One region of the Streptomyces colwelliae genome, then DNA from elsewhere that is predicted to be linked to it. Evidence: riboswitches for the same ligand, from Rfam matches in the RefSeq annotation. Region 1 holds a riboswitch; each other region holds the start of a gene.
What was found. Region 1 has a riboswitch for cobalamin ahead of ACNFOC_RS34025 (cobalamin biosynthesis protein). Riboswitches for the same ligand answer to the same signal wherever they lie in the genome.
Positions count from the first base shown of each region.

Region 2: it holds a riboswitch for cobalamin, as region 1 does, so the genes downstream of both, ACNFOC_RS04030 (ribonucleoside-diphosphate reductase subunit alpha) here and ACNFOC_RS34025 (cobalamin biosynthesis protein) in region 1, are expected to answer to the same signal.
Region 3: it holds a riboswitch for cobalamin, as region 1 does, so the genes downstream of both, ACNFOC_RS02160 (FecCD family ABC transporter permease) here and ACNFOC_RS34025 (cobalamin biosynthesis protein) in region 1, are expected to answer to the same signal.

Region 1 covers NZ_JBLTJC010000214.1:6,205-10,395, reverse strand. The annotation lists gene ACNFOC_RS34030 (cobyric acid synthase) at 1-1,162, opposite strand, end outside; gene ACNFOC_RS34025 (cobalamin biosynthesis protein) at 1,159-2,100, opposite strand; cobalamin riboswitch at 2,199-2,341, opposite strand; gene ACNFOC_RS34020 (DUF397 domain-containing protein) at 2,500-2,829, shown strand; gene ACNFOC_RS34015 (hypothetical protein) at 3,076-3,474, opposite strand; gene ACNFOC_RS34010 (helix-turn-helix domain-containing protein) at 3,746-4,191, opposite strand, start outside.
Region 2 covers NZ_JBLTJC010000011.1:12,153-16,343, reverse strand. The annotation lists gene ACNFOC_RS04045 (DUF3311 domain-containing protein) at 1-40, shown strand, start outside; gene mctP (monocarboxylate uptake permease MctP) at 37-1,638, shown strand; gene ACNFOC_RS04035 (GNAT family N-acetyltransferase) at 1,752-2,258, shown strand; cobalamin riboswitch at 2,311-2,434, shown strand; gene ACNFOC_RS04030 (ribonucleoside-diphosphate reductase subunit alpha) at 2,560-4,191, shown strand, end outside.
Region 3 covers NZ_JBLTJC010000005.1:69,951-74,141, reverse strand. The annotation lists gene ACNFOC_RS02170 (alpha/beta hydrolase) at 1-636, shown strand, start outside; gene ACNFOC_RS02165 (helix-turn-helix domain-containing protein) at 737-1,651, shown strand; cobalamin riboswitch at 1,678-1,821, shown strand; gene ACNFOC_RS02160 (FecCD family ABC transporter permease) at 1,929-3,020, shown strand; gene ACNFOC_RS02155 (ABC transporter ATP-binding protein) at 3,020-3,796, shown strand; gene ACNFOC_RS02150 (ABC transporter substrate-binding protein) at 3,812-4,191, shown strand, end outside.

The DNA.
Region 1 (4,191 bases):
CTTCCCCCACCGGCCGTGTGAGGGTCTTCTCGCGAGCGAACCGCACACGCACCGGCAGGACTCCGAGCCCGTCGACCGCCCCCTGCCGGCTCTCGACCTCGTCGTCGATGTGCTCGCCGAGGATCTGGAAGCCGCCGCAGATGCCGAGGGTGGGACGTTGCTCGGCCGCCCGGCGGACGAGGGCGTCCGCGAGGCCGCGCTCCCGCAGCCACTCCAGGGCCTTCACCGTCCCCCGGGTGCCGGGGACGACGACGAGGTCCGCGTCGGCCAGTTCCTCCGGCCGGTCCACGAACCGCACCACGACGCCCGGTTCGGCGGCCAGCGCGTCCACGTCGGTGAAGTTGGACATGAGGGGGATCGCGCAGACGGCGACCCGCAGCACGTCCTCGCCGACCGGCGGCGCGGTGCTGGACTCGCGCACGGTGCCGCGCAGCGAGATGCGCAGCCCGTCCTCCTCGTCGATCCCGAGCCCGTGCCGGTACGGCAGCACGCCGTACGTCCGCCGCCCGGTGAGGCCGAGCAGCATCTCCAACCCCGGCTCCAGCAACGACACATCGCCCCGGAACTTGTTGACGAGGAACCCGGCGACGAACGCCTGGTCCTCGGGCGACAGCAGCGCGACCGTCCCGAAGAAGGAGGCGAAGACGCCGCCGCGGTCGATGTCGCCGACGACGAGAACGGGCAGCCCGGCATTGCGCGCGATGCCCATGTTCACGATGTCGGTCCGCCGCAGATTGATCTCGGCGGGCGAACCGGCCCCCTCACAGATCACCGCGTCATACGTGCCCCGCAACTCGGCGAGACAGTCCAACACGGTCCCGAGCAGGGCCTCTTGCCGTCCGCCGTGATAGCCACGGGCACTCATCTCGCCCACGGGTTTGCCCATGAGCACGACTTGACTGCTCCGGTCGCTGCCCGGCTTCAGCAGCACGGGATTCATCAGCGCGGTCGGCTCGATCCGGCAGGCCTGCGCCTGCATGGCCTGCGCCCGCCCGATCTCGGCGCCCTCGCGCGTGACGAACGAATTCAGGGACATGTTCTGCGCCTTGAACGGCGCGACCTTCACACCCTGCCGCACGAGCCACCGGCAGATCCCGGCGGTGACGACACTCTTCCCGGCGTCCGAGGTGGTCCCGGCCACCAATAGCCCGCCGCCGCTCATGACTTGCTTCCCTTCACGAGGAGCCGCCCGGCGACACTAACCCCGAGCGCGAGCAGACCGACGCGCCGGGACAGCCGTACGGCACGCGCGATGTCCGGTACGGCGACGGCGCGTCCGTCGCCGTTGAGCACGGGCCGGTGCTCGACCCGGCCGCCGTAGGAGAGCGTCCCGCCGAGGCGTACGCCGAGGGCTCCCGCGAAGGAGGCCTCCACGGGCCCGGCGTTGGGGCTCGGGTGTTTGCGGGCGTCGGTGCGCCAGGCGCGGGCGGCGCGGCGCGGGTCGCCGCCCGCGACGGTCGCGAGGGCGGCGGTGAGGCGGGCGCCCGGCCAGCCGGCGACGTCGTCGAGGCGGGCCGAAGCCCAGCCGTAGCGGCGGTACTTGGCCGACTTGTGGCCGACCATGGCGTCGAGCGTGTTCACGGCCCGGAAGCCGAGCAGGCCAGGGACGCCCGCGATGCCGCCCCAGACCAGGGCGCCGACGACCGCGTCGGACGTGTTCTCGGCGACGGACTCGACGACGGCCCGGGCGATCCCGTCGGCGTCGAGGGACTGCGGGTCCCGTCCGCAGAGGTGCGGCAGGCGCGCCCGTGCGGCATCGATGTCCCCGGCCTCCAGCGCGCGCCCGACGACCCCGGCCTCGCGCGCGAGGGAGGTCCCGCCGACGACGGCCCAGGTGGCGGCGGCGGTGAGCGCGGCAGAGGCCGTACGGGACGGTCGTAGGGCCGAAGTGGCCGCGGCGGCGAGGGTGATGGTGCCACCGACGCACACAGCGGTGTGCAGGGCGCCCCAGCCTCGGTGGTCGCGCCACAGCAGGCGTTCCACGGCACCGGCGGCACGGCCGAACGCGGCGACCGGATGCCCGCGGCGGGGATCGCCGAGCAGGTGGTCGCCGAGGAGGCCGGCGGCGGCGCCGTACGCGAAGACGCGATCGGCACGCATCGGGTCAGCCGATCGCTGGGTCGGACACTGCGTTGGTACGGGACCTCGAACGGCAGCCGAGCATGGCGGTATGTCCTCACTCAGGGTGTCCACGCCCTGGTTCGACGAGACCGGCGGTGAGAGTTCCTGGCTCCCGGGGCTACCTACCCCGGTGACAGTGGCGGGACCGCGCCGGATTCACACCGGCTTCCTCTCCTGCCGCCGTACATGGCTCCGGCAGTCCACCATGCTGTTGGAAGGGGCGTCAACTTGCTGTTGACCTGGGACGGAGGAGTGTGCTGAGACGCACACTGGTCCGGATTCAGGCTAGGCAGCGACGGCACGGTTCGTAGAATTGGAGACAACGGCAGGGGAGCGATACAGAACATCCGCGGGCAGGTCTCATCCGGTCGAGTCCTGGTGCGGCCAATCCGGCAACTTGCTGTCGTGCCCTCGCTGTCCGGGACTAGTGTGCGTCGACCGGGTGGGCGTGCCGTGACATGGGTTGAGGCTCGACATGGGGGAGGCGGTGTGGCCGACGGGGCGTCCGCGTGGCGTTGGCAGAAGAGCAGCTACACCAGTTTGAGCGGGGACTGTGTCGAAGTCGCCTGTCCCGGAGACGAGGTATGGGTGCGCGATTCCAAGAACCGTCGGCAGCCGCATATGGTCGTGACCAGCACGGTGTGGTCCACGTTTGTGACAGCGGTGGCAGCGGGCAGATCCGGGGGCGACGTAACCCGTCCAGCGTGAGCCGCGAGAGGCTGGGGGCAAAAATGGGGGCCGAGAGTGAACGACCGCCGCCGGGCAAGGGAAGTAATGCCGAGCGGAAACGGCTCGCGCTGCTCTCATACTGCGCCGTGTGCGGAGCCGTGGCCACGGCTGTCGGGGCCCTGACCTCACTTCTCTTCGACGGAGTCCAGGAGCGGTTCACCGTCTGGCTCGTCACCTCGGCGGTAGTGGCGGCGGGTGCCGGGGTCGCGTGGGGATTCGCGCCGGTCACCTTCCACTGCCTTGCCGCGGGTCATCGGTCCGCGTCCCGGGCGAGGGCCGACCGCCGTTCTCCGTCCGGTCGTTGAGACTCCCGGTTCTGCTCCTCCGCCGCGGTCGATCACGGAGCTTGCGTATGAGCCATCCGATCGTCCCGGTCAGGAACGCGCTGCCCACCGAGACCAGTGCTACGTGCATGGTGGGCGAAAGCCTGATCTGGTGGAGATCGATGCCCTTCGCGATGCGCATGGATATCACCAGGCTTCCCACGAAGAGCGCGGTACACAGAGTGAGACAGCCACTTTTGGCCAGGAAGCCCTTCAGCTCCTGGTCTCGGGTGCGGAGCACCCGCTCGTGCTCCGCATCCAGGAGGCCGTCCAGCGTCTCGGCCTGGCCTTTGTCCTTCATGCCTACGGCGAACAGGTCGTGGACCGTGGGATGGTTCCACTCCTCCTGAGTGGAGGGGGTCTCGCTGGAGGGCTCCCCTTGCAGGGGGTCTGGTGCCGCTGGGGCCTCGGGTGCGGAAGACGGCGTGGTGGCGTGTGTGTCGCTGGGGGCGGTCCGACCAGGGGTGTCGGCAGTGGTCAAGGCAGCGAGGAAGTGCCGCATGAGCCCTTGCCAATCGAAGAGCGGCATCGCCGACCCTCCCCCTGCTGTGCCCGAGCCGTGGGGCTCCGGGTCAGTCCACGCTGAAGGCTTCCTTGGCATCGTCGATCAGATCGAGTGCCTGGTTCTCGCTGTAGGCGAGATTCCGCAACTGCTCGAAGGAGTCCTGGAAATTGGCCACGAGTTCGAAGTTGTCCCTGGTGGCGATGGAGCTGGCCTGGGAGAACTCGAGGTAGATCAGGTCTTCCTCGTCCTTGAAGCTGAGCAGGATGAACGCGGTCTGCGTGCTCAACAGAGCACCGGCCGAGAACGGCAGCACCTGAAGGGTGACGCGTGGATGCTCAGCCATGTTCTTGAGGTGCTGCAACTGCCGACGCATGACGTCGGGTTCACCGATTCTGCGCCGTAGAGCCGCTTCGTCCACCACGAAGTGCAGCTTGTCGACGCCGGTTTCCTCGTCGAAGACCCGCTCCTGCCGGGCGGTGCGGAACTCGACGATCTTGCGCCGAAGGGCCGCGT
Region 2 (4,191 bases), on a different contig from region 1:
GCAGCGTGACCAGCGGACCCGCCACGGAGGCAACCGGTGAACGACGGCGTGAACGGCGTCGCTCTCGGCGTCTTCATCTTCTTCTTCCTGGCCGTCACGGTCCTGGGCTTCCTGGCGGCACGCTGGCGCCGGGCCGACAACGAGCAGAGCCTCGACGAATGGGGCCTGGGCGGACGGTCGTTCGGCACCTGGGTCACCTGGTTCCTGCTCGGCGGCGACCTCTACACGGCGTATACGTTCGTGGCGGTCCCGGCGGCGGTCTACGCGGCGGGCGCGGCCGGCTTCTTCGCGGTGCCCTACACGATCCTCGTGTACCCCCTCATCTTCACGTTCCTCCCCCGCCTCTGGTCGGTGTCGCACAAGCACGGCTACGTGACGACCTCGGACTTCGTACGCGGCCGCTTCGGCTCGAAGGGTCTTTCGCTGGCGGTGGCGGTCACCGGCATCCTCGCGACGATGCCGTACATCGCGCTCCAACTGGTCGGCATCCAGGCCGTGTTGGACGTCATGGGGGTGGGCGGCAGCGCGAGTTCCAACTGGTTCGTGAAGGACCTGCCGCTGCTGATCGCGTTCGCGGTGCTGGCCGCGTACACCTATTCATCGGGTCTACGGGCGCCCGCGCTGATCGCGTTCGTGAAGGACGGCCTGATCTACATCGTGATCGCGGTGGCGATCATCTACATCCCGATCAAGCTCGGCGGCTTCGACGACATCTTCAGCGCGGCGGGCGCCAAGTTCAAGGCGGCGGGAGCGGGCGGACTCGTCCCCGCACCGGCGGGCCAATGGACGTACGCCACACTGGCGTTGGGCTCGGCACTGGCCCTGTTCATGTACCCCCACTCGATCACCGCGACCCTGTCCTCCAAGAGCCGCAACGTGATCCGCCGCAACACCACGATCCTGCCGCTGTATTCACTGATGCTGGGCCTGCTCGCGCTGCTCGGCTTCATGGCGATCGCGGCGGGCGTCAAGGTCACCAACGGCCAACTGGCCATCCCGCAGCTGTTCGAGAACATGTTCCCGGACTGGTTCGCGGGCGTGGCCTTCGCGGCGATCGGCATCGGCGCCCTGGTCCCCGCGGCCATCATGTCCATCGCGGCGGCGAACCTCTTCACCCGCAACATCTACAAGGACTTCATCAAACCGGACGCGACCCCCGCCCAGGAGACAAAGGTCTCCAAGATCGTCTCGCTCCTGGTGAAGGTAGGCGCCCTGGCCTTCGTCCTGACGATGGACAAGACGGTCGCCATCAACTTCCAACTCCTCGGCGGCATCTGGATCCTCCAGACCTTCCCGTCCCTGGTGGGCGGCCTCTTCACCCGCTGGCCCCACCGCTGGGCCCTCCTCGCCGGCTGGGCGACCGGCATGATCTACGGCACCCTCGCCGCGTACGGCGTGGCCTCCCCGACCCAGTCCCACTTCGGCGGCTCCGCGAAGGAGATCCCGGGCATCGGTGAGATCGGCTACATCGGCCTGACGGCATTCGTCCTGAACGTCGTGGTGACGGTGGTCCTCACGTTCGCCTTGAAGGCGTTCAAGGCCCCCGAGGGCATCGACGAGACCAACCCCGGCGACTACACGGCAGACGCAGGCGACCCGGGGGTAAAAGAGGAGCTCCCCGTAATCGCCGGCGCCTGAATTTCCCAGGGGCGCGGGGAACTGCGCGACCAGCCACACACAACCCGCAGCGGGCCGCCGACAGCAAGAAAAACGGCGGCCCGTTGTCGTACCCCTCCGGCACACTCGATCACATGGACATCGTGATCCGGCAGGCCCACCCCGACGAGTACGAACCCCTCGGCACCCTCACAGCCCACGCCTACCTCGACGACGGCCTACTCGACTACGGCGAGACCGACCCGTACCTCCCCGTACTGAAGGACGTAGCAAGCCGAGCCGCAGCCGCCGAGGTTCTCGTCGCGGTGGACGGCGACCACCTCCTCGGCGGAGTCACCTTCGTCCAAGGCCCCGGCCCAGTCGCCGACATAGCCCGCCCCGGCGAGGCAGAAATCCGCGCACTGGCAATCACCCGCACCGCCCGAGGCCGCGGCGCCGGCGAGGCCCTCGTCCGCGCCTGCCTCGACCGCGCCCGAGCCACGGAGGGCTGCACGGCCGTAGTCCTGTCGACCCAGAGCTCCATGCACGCGGCCCACCGCATCTACGAACGCCTCGGTTTCGTCCGCACCCCCGACCGCGACTGGAACCCCGTGCCACACCTGGACGATCTCACTCTGCTCACCTACAAGCTGACACTCTGAAACCACCGCGACACAACATCTGGTGGTGGCGTGACAGGCGAGCACAAGATGTATGCTCATGCTCGCTGTCGCCGCAGGGGAATCCGGTGCGAATCCGGAACTGTCCCGCAACGGTGTACTTGCGTGCATATGCACGCCTGGTCAGTCCGAGGACCTGCCGACGGCGCGCGTCCGGCCACCCGGCCAGGGCGCATGACGTCCGGGCCTCGTGGAGTGGGCCGGTGGACGCGACGCCCCGTGCGCTCGTGTGCTGCCGCCTGCCCTCAGCGAGGCCCCGTGCCGAGCGAGGGAGAGCCCCACCGTGACCATCGCGCCAGCAGAGCCGGCATCAGCGACCCAGGTGAACGAGGCGACCGTAGCGAACGCGACCGGAACCGGAACCGACGTTCCTGGTACGGCCGTTCCCGGAGCGACCGTTCCCGGAGCCGACGGCCCCGGTACCGCGATCCTGCGGACCCTGACCGAGCTGACCGCCGACCTTCCCGACGCCGACCCCGGCCGGGTCGCCGCCGCCACGTTGCGCGGCCGGTCCGCGCACGCGGACGTGGCGGAACTGCGCGAACTGGCCACGGAGGCGGCCGCCGGCCTCATCTCCGAGGACCCCGTCTACTCCCGGCTGGCCGCCCGGCTGCTGACGGTCAGCATCGCCGCCGAGGCCGCCTCCCAGGGCGTCACGACGTTCACCGAATCCGTCGCCGTCGGCCACCGCGAGGGCCTCATCGCGGACCGCACCGCCGAGTTCGCGACGCTGCACGCGGCCCGTCTCGACGCGCTGATCGACACGGAGGCCGACGACCGCTTCGGCTACTTCGGGCTCCGTACGCTGTACAGCCGTTACCTCCTGCGGCACCCGATCACCCGCAAGGTGATCGAGACCCCCCAGCACTTCATGCTGCGCGTGGCCGCCGGTCTCGCCGAGGACGACAGCACCCGCGCCCTGGACGAAGTAGCCGCGCTCTACCGCCTGATGAGCCGCCTCGACTACCTCCCGTCCTCCCCCACGCTCTTCAACTCCGGCACCCGGCACCCTCAGATGTCGTCCTGCTACCTGCTCGACTCCCCGCTGGACGAGCTGGACTCCATCTACGACCGGTACCACCAGGTCGCCCGCCTCTCGAAGCACGCCGGTGGCATCGGGCTGTCGTACTCCCGTATCCGCAGCCGCGGTTCGCTGATCCGGGGGACGAACGGGCACTCCAACGGCATCGTCCCGTTCCTGAAGACGCTGGACGCCTCGGTCGCCGCGGTGAACCAGGGCGGCCGGCGCAAGGGCGCGGCCGCGGTGTACCTGGAGACCTGGCACTCCGATATCGAGGAGTTCCTGGAGCTGCGGGACAACACGGGTGAGGACGCCCGTCGTACGCACAACCTGAACCTGGCGCACTGGATCCCGGACGAGTTCATGCGCCGGGTGAACGAGAACGGCGACTGGTCGCTCTTCTCCCCCGCCGACGTGCCCGAGCTGGTCGACCTGTGGGGCGACGAGTTCGACGCCGCGTACCGCAAGGCCGAGGCGCAGGGTCTGGCCAAGAAGACCATCCCGGCCCGCGACCTCTACGGCCGCATGATGCGCACCCTCGCGCAGACCGGCAACGGCTGGATGACCTTCAAGGACGCGGCCAACCGCACCGCCAACCAGACCGCCGAGCCGGGCCACACGGTCCACTCCTCGAACCTCTGCACGGAGATCCTGGAGGTCACGGACGACGGCGAGACGGCGGTCTGCAACCTCGGTTCGGTGAACCTGGGCGCGTTCGTGGTCGACGGTGACATCGACTGGGAGCGGCTGGACGAGACGGTCCGTACCGCGGTCACCTTCCTCGACCGGGTCGTGGACATCAACTTCTACCCGACCGAGCAGGCGGGCCGTTCCAACGCCCGCTGGCGCCCGGTCGGCCTGGGCGCGATGGGCCTCCAGGACGTCTTCTTCAAG
Region 3 (4,191 bases), on a different contig from region 1:
GTCGACTACCGGCTGGCACCCGAGCATCCGTTCCCCGCGGCGGTCGACGACGCCCTGGCCGTGTACCGGGCCCTGCTCGACGACGGAACTCCCAGTTCCGGCATCGCCTTTGTCGGTGAGTCCGCGGGCGGTGGTCTCGTCGCCGCGACGCTGGTCGCCGCCAAGGACGCGGGCCTGCCCCAGCCGTCATCGGCCGCTGTCTTCTCCCCATGGGCCGACCTGAGCGTGTCCGGCGACAGCACGGTGAGCAAGGCGGCACTCGACGCCTCACTGACCCCGGAAGGCCTGCGCGCACGCGCCCGCGACTACCTCCGCGACACCGACCCCACCACCCCGCACGCCAGCCCCGTCTTCGCCGATCTGACCGGCCTGGCACCCCTGTTCATCCAGGTCGGCTCCTACGAGATCCTCCTGGACGACGCCGTACGACTCGCCGCGCGCGCCGCCGGGCACGACGTCCACGTCGAACTGCAGGTCTGGCCCCAAGTCCCGCACGTCTTCCAGGCGTTCGCCTCGCTCCTCGACGAGGGCGCCGCCGCGCTCGACGCCGCCGGGGCGTTCATCCGGGCACGGTGGGCCGACGGCGCGGACGCCGAGAAGTCCGGCGAGGCTGTGCCGGCCGCGTCGACGTCGTAGCCGGGGAGGGCCGACAGCACGGCCGGCGGTGAGTAAAGACTCCGGCGTGCGGGGGCCGAACGGCCGGGTGCCGTGTGTCAGTTGAACGACAATGTGCTCCATGGCGGCTAGGACGAACCACTTCGGCATCGCTCTGCGGGGGTGGCGCGAGCGCGTGTCACCGCGGGACAGCGGGCTGGAGGTGGGCGGGGACCGGCGCATCCCCGGGCTGCGCCGGGAGGAACTGGCCCGGCTGGCAGGCCTGTCGGTCGACTACGTGGTCCGGCTGGAACAGGGCCGCGCCCGGAACCCCTCGGCCCAGGTGGTCATCGCACTGGCCAGGGCGCTACGCCTCGAACCGTCCGAGCGCGACCACCTGTTCCGCTGCGCCCACCTCGCACCGCCCCCGGCCGGGAACGTGTCCCGGCACGTTCCCGCGAGGGTGCACCGGCTGGTGGGTCAGCTGGCGGGCAATCCCACCGCGGTGTTCGCCGCCGACTGGACCCTCGTCAGCTGGAACGGGATGTGGTCCGAGACGATCGGCGATCCCCGTACGTACGGCTGGATCGAGCACAACCTCGTGGCCGGCATGTTCCGGACGAGCGCCGCACGAGGGCGAGAACCGATCGGGGCCTGGCCGGTCCGCTCCTGGGCGGGCGACGAGGTCGAGGAGGAGGACCTCGTCGCCGACCTGCGGGTGACGGCCGCCGCCCATCCCCATGACGCGCGGCTCGCCGCCTTCGTCGACCACATGCTGCGCGACAGCCCGCGCTTCGCCCGCCTCTGGTCCAACGGCACCGCTCGTACCCACGTCGGCGACCGCAAGACCGTCGAACACCCCCGGGTGGGAGCCGTCGACCTCGACCTCGACGTCGTGATGGCCGCCGGCACCGACCTCAGGATCGTCACGTACACGGCGGCGGTGGGGACGACCGACGCGGAGAAGCTGGACGCCCTGCGTGCCACCTGCCGGGAGCCGGCCGGCGCCATGTCGAGGGCAGACGCCCCGGGTTCTCAGGTGTTCTCAGGCATCTGACGGGAGAGGTTGGTTCAGGCGCCGTCGGCATGCTCCGCGCCGTTTGTTACGCTCCCCGAGCCTCCCGCGGGGGAAGTCCGGTGAGAATCCGGCGCTGACCCGCAACGGTGTGCGTGGCGACCTCTGGCCGTCGCGCGAGTCCGATTACCCGTGGGTGGTGCGACCCGTTGACTGCTCGCCGTGGACTGCGAGAGGGGACCGAGCGGCCGGCACGGTCGTCCGGGCTGTCTCCTCCATCGAGGCTCACCAGGCGGCCCCAGGTGAAGGACCGCCGACCGTGCTCCTCCGTCCGAGAACCGGCTCAGGCCGTGTCCAGAGCCCAGGGCGTGATCCTCGCCGGATACCCCAACACCTTCTGCTGCTCGGGCTGTTGCTCCTGCTCGGCGTCTCCCTCGTGTGCGGCGTCGGTCTCGGCGCGGCCGGGATCGGCACGGCGGACATGTTCCGGTTCCTGTGGGCCGGCGTCACCGGCGGGACCGTGCGGGCCGGTGACGCCGCCGCCTACACCATCGTGTGGGAGATCCGGCTGCCGCGGGTCGTCCTCGCGGCCGTCGTCGGGGCCGGACTGTCCGCCGTCGGCGTGGCCGTACAGGCCATGGTCCGCAACGCGCTCGCCGATCCGTTCGTGCTCGGCATCTCCTCGGGCGCGGCGGTGGGCGCCAACGCCGTCATCCTGCTGGGCGCGTTCGCCGGACTGGGGGTGTGGGCGCTGTCGGTGTCCGCGTTCGCCTCGGCGCTCGCGGCCATGGTCCTGGTCTACGCCGTGGCCCGCTCGCCGCACGGCCTCACCCCGCTGCGGCTGATCCTGACGGGCACCGCGCTGGCGTACGGCTTCGAAGCCGTCACCACCGTCATGGTGTTCGGCGCGGCCCGGGGCGAGGCGGCCCGCTCGGCGATGATGTGGCTGCTGGGGAGCCTGGGCGGGGCGACCTGGGCGCAGGTGCCGTTGGCCGCCGTCACCGTGGCGGCTGGCTGGGCGTGGCTGCGGTGGCGCGCGGAGTCGCTCAACGCCCTCGCGATGGGGGACGAGACCTCCGCCGCGCTCGGCGTCCAACCGGGCCGACTACGGCGGGAGTTGTTCCTCGTGACCGCCGCCGTGACGGGAACGGTCGTCGCGGTCAGCGGAGCCATCGGCTTCGTCGGACTGATGGTCCCGCACCTCGTGCGGATGCTCGTCGGCGCCGATCACCGCAAGGTCCTCGCGGTCGCGCCGCTCGCCGGAGCGGTGCTCCTGGTGTGGGCGGACGTACTGTCCCGGCTGCTGCTGGCGCCCGCCGAACTGCCGGTCGGTGTGATCACCGCGGTCGTGGGAGTGCCCGCGTTCCTGCTGCTGATGCGGCGCGGCGGCTATGCGTTCGGGGGGCGTTGATGAGGCTCGACATCGAGGGGCTCTCGGTCGACGCGGGCGCGGTGCGGCTGGTGCACGACATCCGGCTCTCGGCGGGCAGCGGGGCCTTTGTCGGGCTCGTCGGCCCCAACGGCAGTGGAAAGTCGACCCTGTTGAGGTGCGTGTACCGGGCGCTGCGACCGGCCGACGGCGTGATCCGGCTCGACGGCGACGACGTACACGCCATGGAACCGCGCGCCGCCGCCCGCAAGTTGGCCGCACTGCCGCAGGAGTCGTCGGCCGAGTTCGACTTCACCGTCGCCGAAGTGGTCGCTATGGGACGGCTGCCGCACCGGGACCGGACCGCCGCCTCGGACCGGGAGATCTGCGCCGGAGCCATGGCACGCACCCGCGTCACCCACCTCGCCGACCGCGGGTTCCTCGCCCTGTCCGGCGGCGAGAGGCAACGCGTCCTGATCGCCCGCGCACTCGCCCAGCGCCCCCGCGTCCTGGTCCTCGACGAACCCACCAACCACCTCGACATCGCCCACCAGTTGGACGTGCTGTCCATGGTCCGCGGCAGCGGCCTGACCGTCCTGGCGGCCCTGCACGACCTCAATCTCGCCGCCGCCCACTGCGACCAGCTGTACGTGATCGCGAACGGCCGGATCGTCGCCTCCGGCCCGCCGCACGACGTCCTCCGACCCGCCCTGCTCGCCGAGGTGTTCGGGGTCCGCGCGCATCCGGTACGGCATCCGGAGACCGGCGCCGTCCAGCTCCTGTTCGACCTGCTCCCGCCCACCACGCCCATCGCTTGAAGGACAACACCCCCCATGCGCAAGCTGCTTGCCGCCGCGCTCTGCCTCGCCGCGACCGCCACCGCCGGTTGCGGCGCCACGGTCGAGCCCTCGCCGCAGAACGCCAGATCCTCCGCCGTCACCCTCACCAACTGCGGCCGGAAGGTGACGTACAAGACGGTCCCCGAGCGGGTCGTCACCAACGACGTCGGCATCACCGAGCTGATGTTCGCCCTCGGCCTGGAGAACCGCATGGCCGGGTTCGCCATGCCCGACGACAAGGGAGACCTCACCGACGTCCCCTGGAAGGACGGCTACAAGAAGGTGAAGTGGCTGTCCAAGGACCAACTCACCAAGGAGAACGTCCTCGACGCCCGCGCCGACCTCGTCTTCGCCGGCTGGAACTACGGCTTCCG